2 regions of the Massilia sp. IC2-476 genome follow, and region 1 is predicted to be linked to the other one. Evidence: riboswitches for the same ligand, from Rfam matches in the RefSeq annotation. Region 1 holds a riboswitch; the other holds the start of a gene.
What was found. Region 1 has a riboswitch for thiamine pyrophosphate ahead of thiC (phosphomethylpyrimidine synthase ThiC). Riboswitches for the same ligand answer to the same signal wherever they lie in the genome.
Positions count from the first base shown of each region.

Region 1 (4,688 bases):
CCAGCTGTTCCTGCATCTTGGCCAGCGTCGCCGAGAAGTTCGCCACGCGTTCCTTTTCCTGCTCCACCACCGCGGCCGGGGCGCGGGCGACGAAGCTTTCGTTGGACAGCTTGCCGCTCGCCTTGGCGATCTCACCCTGCAGGCGCGCGATCTCTTTCGACAGGCGCTCGCGTTCTGCGGCGACGTCGATCTCGACCTTCAGCATCAGCTTGGTGGTGCCGACGATCGACACGGCGGCCGGCGATTCCGGCAGCGCGTCGACGATCTGCACCTCGGCAAGCTTGCCCAGCGACTGGATGTAGGGCGCGAACACCGACATGCGGGCGCGGTCGTCATTGTTGCCCGGCTCGACGAACAGCGGCACGCGCACCGACGGCGACAGCGACATCTCGCCGCGCAGGTTGCGGGTGGCGTCGATCAGTGCCTTGAGCTGCTCCATCCAGGCTTCCGCCTCTTCGCTGACAAAGGAAGTGTCGGCCAGCGGGTAGGGCTGCAGCATGATGCTGTCGCCGGTTTTGCCGGCCATCGGCGCGATCGCCTGCCACAGCGCTTCGGTCACGAACGGGATGATCGGGTGCGCCAGGCGCAGCACCACTTCCAGCACGCGCAGCAGGGTGTGGCGGGTGGCGCGCTGCTGCGCTTCCGTGCCCTGCTGGACCGAAACCTTGGCCAGTTCCAGGTACCAATCGCAGTATTCGTACCAGACGAAGTTGTAGATGCTGCTGGCGATGTTGTCGAAGCGGTAGTCGGCGAAGCCCTTGGCCACGTCCAGCTCGACGCGGTTCATCAGCGAGACGATCCAGCGGTCGGCCTGCGACAGGTCTTCCGGGTTCGGCTGGCTGCAGTCCTTGCCTTCCGTGTTCATCATCACGAAGCGGGTGGCGTTCCACAGCTTGTTGCAGAAGTTGCGGTAGCCCTCGCAGCGGCCCAGGTCGAAGTTGATGTTGCGGCCCAGCGAGGCGTAGCTCGCCATGGTGAAGCGCACGGCGTCGGTGCCGAAGGCCGGGATCCCTTCCGGGAATTCCTTGCGCGTCGCTTTCGCGATCTTCTCGGCGGCGCGCGGGTCCATCAGGCCGGTGGTGCGCTTGGCAACCAGCGACTCGACGTCGATGCCGTCGATCAGGTCGATCGGGTCGAGCGTGTTGCCCTTCGACTTCGACATCTTCTGGCCCTGGCTGTCGCGCACCAGGCCGTGCACGTACACGGTCTCGAACGGTACCTTGCCGGTAAAGTGGCTCGTCATCATCACCATGCGGGCGACCCAGAAGAAGATGATGTCGAAACCGGTTACCAGCACGGAGGAAGGCAGGAAGTGCTTCATGTCCGCGGTTTCTTCCGGCCAGCCCATGGTCGAGAAGGGCACCAGGGCCGAGGAGAACCAGGTATCGAGCACGTCGTCGTCACGGCGCAATTCGCCGGCGATGCCTTGTGCGGCGGCCTTGGTCCTGGCTTCTTCTTCGCTGCGGGCGACGACGATCTCGCCGTTCTCGCCATACCATGCCGGGATGCGGTGGCCCCACCACAGCTGGCGCGAGATGCACCAGTCCTGGATGTTGCCCAGCCACTGGTTGTAGGTGGTGGTCCAGTTCTCCGGCACGAACTTGATCTGGCCGCTCGCGACCTTCTCCAGCGCGACTTCGGTGATCGACTTGCCCGGGTTGAAGGTGCCTTCCGGCGCCGGCTTGCTCATGGCGACGAACCACTGGTCGGTCAGCATCGGCTCGATGACGACATTGGTGCGGTCGCCACGCGGGACCATCAGCTTGTGCGGCTTGACCTGCTCGAGCAGGCCTTGCGCGTCGAGGTCGGCGACGATCTGCTTGCGCGCGGCGAAGCGGTCCAGGCCCTGGTACTGGGCCGGGCCGTTTTCGTTGATCTTCGCGTCCAGCGTGAAGATGTTGAGCGGCGCAAGGCCGGCGCGCTGGCCGACCGCGTAGTCGTTGAAGTCGTGGGCCGGGGTGATCTTCACGCAGCCGGTGCCGAATTCCTTGTCGACGTAGCTGTCCGCGATCACCGGGATCTGGCGGCCGGTCAGCGGCAGGGTCAACAGCTTGCCGACTAGGCTCGTATAGCGCTCGTCGGTCGGGTCGACCGCCACGGCGACGTCGCCCAGCATGGTTTCAGGACGGGTGGTGGCGACCGTCAGGTGGCCCGAGCCGTCGGCAAGCGGGTACTTGATGTACCACATCGAGCCGTCTTCTTCCTGCGAGTCGACTTCCAGGTCCGATACCGCCGTGCCCAGCACCGGGTCCCAGTTGACCAGGCGCTTGCCGCGGTAGATCAGGCCCTGTTCGTACAGGCGCACGAAGACTTCCGCCACGGTTTTCGAGCGGGTCTCGTCCATGGTGAAGTATTCGCGCTGCCAGTCCGGCGAGGTGCCCATGCGGCGCATCTGGCCGGTGATGGTGTTGCCCGACTTTTCCTTCCACTCCCAGACCTTTTCCACGAAGGCTTCGCGGCCGAGGTCGTGGCGCGAGATTTTCTGCGCGTCGAGCTGGCGCTCCACCACGATCTGGGTCGCAATGCCGGCGTGGTCGGTGCCCGGGATCCACGCGGTGTTATAGCCGCGCATCCGGTAGTAGCGGGTCAGGCCGTCCATGACGGTCTGGTTGAAGGCATGGCCCATGTGCAGGGTGCCGGTCACGTTCGGCGGCGGCAGCTGGATGCTGAACGACGGCTTGCCGTCCTCCATGGTGGCGGTGAAGTAACCGCGCTTTTCCCACTCGGTGCGCCAGTATTGTTCAATGTCTGCGGGCTCGAAAGACTTGGCTAATTCCATGATGTGGTGGCGTAAAAATTGTGCGAAAAGAACCATTATAGAGTAGATGGCGCTATAATCCGGCCCGCTGCGTCCGGGAAGCCGGGCGCGGCACACGCTAGGGGTCCTGTTGTCGCAGATATGCAAATCCGCGACACGGGTGAGAAATACCCTCCGAACCTGATCTGGATAATGCCAGCGAAGGGAAGCAGTCAGAAGCAGGCCTGAGGTGCGCACGCGCCTGCGCGGCCGTACTGGCACACTCCTTTGCTGGCTCCGCAAAGGAGCCACATGAACGCACCGCACAAGTTTGAAGCCGCGACCGCCACGGTCGACCAGGCGGCGATCGAACCCTTCCCCAACTCGCGCAAGGTCTACATCGAAGGCAGCCGGCCCGACATCCGCGTGCCGATGCGCGAGATCTCGCAATCGCCCACGCCCGACAGTTTTGGCGGCGAAGCCAATCCGCCGCTGTTCGTCTACGACACATCCGGGCCGTACACCGACCCGCTGGCTTCCATCGATGTGCGTCGCGGCCTGGGCACGCCGCGCCTGCCGTGGATCCTCGAACGCGGCGACACCGAGGAGCTGCCAGGTCCCACCTCCGACTACGGCAAGGCGCGCCTGGCCGACCCGGCGCTGGCCGCGCTGCGCTTCGAGCTGCAGCGCACCCCGCGCCGCGCGAAAGCGGGCCGCAACGTCACCCAGATGCACTACGCGCGCCAGAGCATCGTCACCCCCGAGATGGAATTCATCGCCCTGCGCGAAAACCTGCGGCGCAAGGAATATCTCGCTTCGCTGGTCGATTCCGGTCCGATGGGCGCGCGCGTGGCCAGCCTGATGGCGCGCCAGCATCCTGGCCAGTCCTTCGGCGCCAGCATCCCGCCTGAAATCACACCGGAATTCGTGCGCCAGGAAGTGGCGCGCGGCCGCGCCATCATCCCCGCCAACATCAACCACCCGGAAATCGAACCGATGATCATCGGCCGCAACTTCCTGGTGAAGATCAACGCCAACATCGGCAACTCGGCCGTGACCTCGTCCATCGGCGAGGAAGTCGAAAAGATGACCTGGGCAATCCGCTGGGGCGCCGACAACGTGATGGACCTTTCGACCGGCAAGCATATCCACGAGACGCGCGAATGGATCATCCGTAACTCGCCGGTGCCGATCGGGACGGTGCCGATCTACCAGGCGCTGGAAAAGGTCGGCGGCAAGGCCGAGGAACTGACCTGGGAAATCTACCGCGACACCCTGATCGAGCAGGCGGAGCAGGGTGTCGACTACTTCACCATCCACGCCGGCGTGCGCCTGGCCTACGTGCCGATGACGGCCAAGCGCCTGACCGGCATCGTCTCGCGCGGCGGCTCGATCATGGCCAAGTGGTGCCTGGCCCACCACCAGGAATCCTTCCTGTACACGCATTTCGAAGAGATCTGCGAGATCATGAAGGCCTACGACGTGTCCTTCAGCCTGGGCGACGGTCTGCGCCCCGGCTCGATCTTCGATGCCAACGACGAAGCCCAACTGGCCGAACTGAAGACCCTGGGCGAGCTCACGCAGATCGCGTGGAAGCACGACGTCCAGACCATGATCGAGGGCCCGGGCCACGTGCCGCTGCACCTGATCAAGGAGAACATGGACCTGCAGCTGGAGCAGTGCAGCGAGGCGCCGTTCTACACCCTGGGGCCGCTGACCACCGACATCGCGCCCGGCTACGACCACATCACTTCCGGCATCGGCGCCGCCACCATCGGCTGGTACGGCACCGCCATGCTGTGCTACGTCACGCCCAAGGAGCACCTGGGCCTGCCCGACAAGCAGGACGTCAAGGACGGCATCATCACCTACAAGATCGCGGCCCACGCCGCCGACCTGGCCAAGGGCCACCCGGGCGCGCAGATGCGCGACAACGCGCTGTCCAAGGCAC
Region 1 covers NZ_JAJFER010000002.1:142,670-147,357, forward strand. Annotated here, with positions in the region: gene LK539_RS05510 (valine--tRNA ligase) at 1-2,779, opposite strand, end outside; TPP riboswitch at 2,869-2,982, shown strand; gene thiC (phosphomethylpyrimidine synthase ThiC) at 3,050-4,688, shown strand, end outside.

Region 2 (4,688 bases), on a different contig from region 1:
TTCAGCGCCGCGGTGGCGCTGCTGGCCGGCGCGCACGAAGAGGTTGGCGGCGTTGACGTATTCTAGGCCCTGCCTGATGTCGAACACGGCGGCCGACAGCATCAGCGCCTCGTTCACCACACCCTTGACGCCGATTTCGACCTGCTTCGAACGGCCAGGGGGCAGCACGGTGTCTTCGTTGGCAGTGCCCATCTCGGCGATGCCGCCATGCTGCAGGCCGTGGCTCACCGAACCGTAGATGGTCCAGTCGCGCGCCGGCTTGTAGACCAGCGCTACGCTCGGCAGCACGAAGGAATCGTCCGCATGCACCCAGCCCTGCTCGATCTCGGCCAGCTCGTCGCGCTTGAGCTTCGTCCAGCGCAGGCCGGCGTGCAGCGTGAGCTGTTCGGTCAGCATCGCCACGTCCTGCACGAACAGGGCGCTTTCGCGGTCGCTGCGGCGCTCCATCACGGGGCCGGTGCGCGGATTGCCCGGGGCCGGATCGACCAGCTGGTTGTTGTAGATGTTGCTGGAGCCGGCGTAGTCATAGACATATTCGCCGAAGCTGTCGTGGCGCTCCGACATGGAAGCGCCGACGGTCAGCTGGTGGCGTACGGCGCCCGTCGCGAAGCGGCCCTGCAGCATGGCCTGTGCGCCCCACGGGTTCTTGCGCTCGCCAACGCTCTGGTAGTCGTAGACGTCGTAGTCGCCGTTCGAGCAGTAGCCCGGATAGAAGCCGTCGCCTTCGTTGCTGCAGCCGTAGGGGAAGGCGGTGTAATCGTCGCGCTTGAACCAGTGCTTGTTGGCCGTGATCGTCGCCGTCCAGTCGGGGCTGAGACGGTACTCGAAGCGCAGGCCCAGGTTGCTGCTGTCGGTTTCCACCGGCTTGGCCCAGCGCTGATTATTCAGCAGGGTCTTGGCCGAGATCCCGGTCGGTAGCACTTCGTTGCGCAGCAGCTGGTAGCCGGGCGCGGTGATCTGCGACTTGTGCTGGTGGTCGACATCGAACTGCAGCAGCGCATCGGGGCTGATCTGCCAGTCGAAGGCGCTGGAGACGAACTGGCGCTCGCCGTCGGCGCCGCGCACATATGATTTCAGGTCCTCCGCAGCGGCATTGATGCGATAGCCGAAGCGACGGTCTTCGAAGCGCCCGCCCAGGTCGATCGAGCCGTGCACGGTGCCGCGCTCGCCCGCACCCACCAGCACCGAACGGAGCGGCGTATTGGTCGGGCGCTTGGTAGCGAAGTTGACCATGCCGCCCGGCGCCGCCACGCCCGCCTGCAGGCCGGCCAGGCCGCGCAGGATCTCGATGCGTTCCTTGTTCTCGAGCGGGATCTGGGTGTCGGCAGGGATCGCGATGCCGTCCTTGCGGTAGCTGGTGGCGTTGTCGAGGGCGAAACCGCGGATCGAGAACTGCTCGGCGTAGCCGATCGCGTTGTAGGCGTCGCCGACCGAGGCGTCGAAGCGGGCGGCGTCGGTGGCGCTGCGGATCGACAGGTCCAGCATCTGGGTGCGGCTGATCGCCGTGATCGAGGCCGGGGTGTCGAGCAGCGGCGTCTCCGAAAAGCCGCCGATGCTGGCGCGGTCGCTGGTGACCCAGCGGCTGCCGGTGACGACCACCGAGGTCACGCCCTGGTCCTGCTGGGCCGAGGCGCTCGTGGAGAAGGCCTGCAGGATGGCGCAGGCAAGGACGGAATGCTTCAGGTTGAATGTCATGGGTTTGCTCGTCTTCGCGCGCCGCGCACGAAACTTGGCGCGCTGCTTTTAATCAAAAAGCCGGAGCCAACGTGGGGGAAGGGCAAACAAGAATGGGCACTGCGTTGCGCTTTCCTTCGCTGGCATTATCCAGATCAGGTACGAAGGGTATCTCTCACCCGGCAGCGCGTTCTGAACGCGCACCAGGACCCCTAGCGAGGCGGCAGTGTACCACGGACGATGGCGGCCGTGGCGAATCTGGCAACAAAGAACCGTCTGGGAGGCCAATCCGATCGCAGTGCGTAAACCCAACGTAAATCGATAAATTCGATATATTTTGTTGACGCTTGGAAATCTCTGTTCAAATATGATTAAAATGACGAGCAGAACAAACAACTCCATATCGATCATGAATTTCCTACAACATAGCGGTATCGCCAGGCAGCTCTACCTCGCATTCGGACTGGTCCTCGCCATCACCCTGATCCTGGCCGTCTTCTCGATCAGCCGCGTCAACAGTATCCAGGGCGCCCTGCATGCCTCGAACACGGTGCGCAACGAGCAGCTCGAGCCCTTGTACGCCGCCCGCGAAGCGCTGGCCCAGACCGGCATCGCCGCGCGCAACGCCTACATCTTCAAGGACGACGCCTCCGCACGCCGCGAACTCGACCTGGTCGAGGCGTTCAAGACGGATTACCTGGCGGCCCTGGCGCGCCTGGATCCGGTGCTGGGCCAGGAGCCGCAGTACCGCAAGGTCAAGGAAGGCATGCTGGCCATGGCCAGGGAGCTGGAGCGTCCGAAGGCCTACCGGGCGTCCGGTGACATGGAAGCCTTCGGCCTGTTCCTGGTCGAGGAGTGCAGTCCCCTGCGCCGCCGGATCGTTGCCGACATCGACGTGCTGGTGCATGCCCTGCAGCAGCGCAATGCGGACTCCAGCGCGGCCACCGAAGCCGAGGCCGCCGGCGCGCGCTACTGGATCTCGGGCCTGAGCGCGGTGTCGGTGGTCCTGTGCGCCCTGGTCGGCATGGTGATCGTGCGCAGCCTGCTAGGCCAGCTGGGCGGGGAGCCGGCGCAGGCGTCCAGCGTGGCGCGCGCCATTGCCGAAGGTCGCCTGTACCATCCGGTGGACACCTCGCGCGCGGGCGCCGGCAGCATGATGCAGGCGATGGCGACCATGCGCGGCGAACTGTCCGACATCGTGACCAAGGTGCGCCAGGGGACCGAGGCGATCGCCGCGGCCTCGTCCGAGATCGCCACTGGCAACAGCGACCTGTCCAGGCGTACCGAAACGCAGGGCGCCGCGCTGGCCCAGGTAGCCAGCTCGATGTCTCACCTGGTCGAGACCGTGCAGCAGAACGCGGAGTATGCGCAGCAGGCCAGTGAACTTGCCGGAACGGCATCGGTCGTGTCGGAAGAGGGCGGGGCGGCGGTCGAGCAGGTGGTCGCGACCATGGAACTGATCCACGAGTCCTCGAAAAAGATCGTCGACATCATTTCGGTCATCGACGGCATCGCCTTCCAGACCAATATCCTGGCGCTGAATGCGGCCGTGGAAGCGGCGCGGGCGGGCGAACAGGGACGCGGTTTCGCGGTCGTCGCCGGCGAAGTACGCAACCTGGCGCACCGTTCGGCCGCCGCGGCGAAGGAAATCAAGGCACTGATCGAGGATTCGGTCGCCAAGGTCGACGCCGGCGCCACGCTGGTGGGCCAGACTGGCGGCACTATCCGCCGGGTGGTCGAGGGGGTGCATCGCGTCACCGGCATCATTGGCCACATAAGCAGCGCCACCGCTTCGCAGCGCGCCGACATCGAACGCGTGGACAGCGCCATCGCCGGCCTGGACGAGATGACGGTGCAGAACGCGTCCCTGGTCGACGAAGCGGCGGCCGCAGCGGAATCGCTGCGCGTCCAGGCGGCGCAGCTCAATGCCGTGGTCGGGATCTTCCAGCTGGACGAGGCGGATGCGGCGCGCCAACCGGCACTCCCTTACCAGGCCTGAACCCCCAATGAACCTACACATGCTCGATCATGCCAACGAAGCGCGTGCCGAAAGCGTCCTCGACGACCTGCAGGAAGTCGTGTTCCAGGCCGATGAAGCGGGACACTGGGTGTTCCTGAATGCCGCCTGGGAAACGCTCACCGGCTTTCCGGTCGCCGCCTCCCTCGGCAGGTCCTGCTTCGACTACGTCCACCCCGATGACCGCGAACGCAAACGGGAATTGCTCCGCCCTCTGGTCAGGGGAGAACTAGAATACTGTCGGCAGCAAATCCGCTTCCGGGTCGAAGGGGCGGACCTGCGCTGGGTCGACGTCTTCGCCCATGCGATCGTGGACCAGGGCGGCGCGGTCACCGGCATCGCCGGCATCCTGAGCACGTCCTCGCTCAGGGCACCCGGACCAGGTCCTGGCCCTGCTCCATGAAACTGGCGGCGGCGCCATGGAAGCCGCTGCAGTGCTCGGCACTCACGACCCGGGCGCGGTTTGCATCCGCTTCGATGAGCAGCGTGCATGGCTTGGGGTCGTCGAGCGAACCGTCTTCGATGAAGTTGGCCGCCTTCAGGGTGTAGCGCATGCCCTCGCGGGTGGCAAGTCCCTGGATGTGGCCCTTGTGCTGCGTCGGGTTGGGGGCGACGATGCGGAGGTCGAGCGCCACCGCGCCGCCCTCGATCGGCGTGAGGATCAGGCGGCTGACGCCTCTCGGCGCCTGCGCCGTCACCGCTTCGTAGACCAAGGCGTCGAGCCTGATCAGGCCCGGAAAGGTCGGTCCCTGGGCGCTTGCCGGCGCAGCGCCGAGCAGCATGGCGCCCGCCAGAACGGCCCCGAGCCCGGACGAAGGACTGTGCAGCCGCATGGGCTTCTCAGGCTTCGGCCGTGGCCCCCGCCACCGCGTGCGCCTGCACGCTGGCGGCAGGCACCATGTGGCGCAGGATCGTGGTGCGGGTGGAGTCGCCGATGGCGCGCCAGAACTCGCGGCGCTGGGCGGCGCGCTTGCGGTGCTTGGAGGGCATGTCGGCC
Region 2 covers NZ_JAJFER010000012.1:59,698-64,385, reverse strand. Annotated here, with positions in the region: gene LK539_RS23200 (TonB-dependent siderophore receptor) at 1-1,695, opposite strand, end outside; TPP riboswitch at 1,790-1,898, opposite strand; gene LK539_RS23195 (methyl-accepting chemotaxis protein) at 2,084-3,673, shown strand; gene LK539_RS23190 (PAS domain-containing protein) at 3,681-4,094, shown strand; gene LK539_RS23185 (hypothetical protein) at 4,057-4,524, opposite strand; gene LK539_RS23180 (DUF535 family protein) at 4,532-4,688, opposite strand, start outside.
Region 2: it holds a riboswitch for thiamine pyrophosphate, as region 1 does, so the genes downstream of both, LK539_RS23200 (TonB-dependent siderophore receptor) here and thiC (phosphomethylpyrimidine synthase ThiC) in region 1, are expected to answer to the same signal.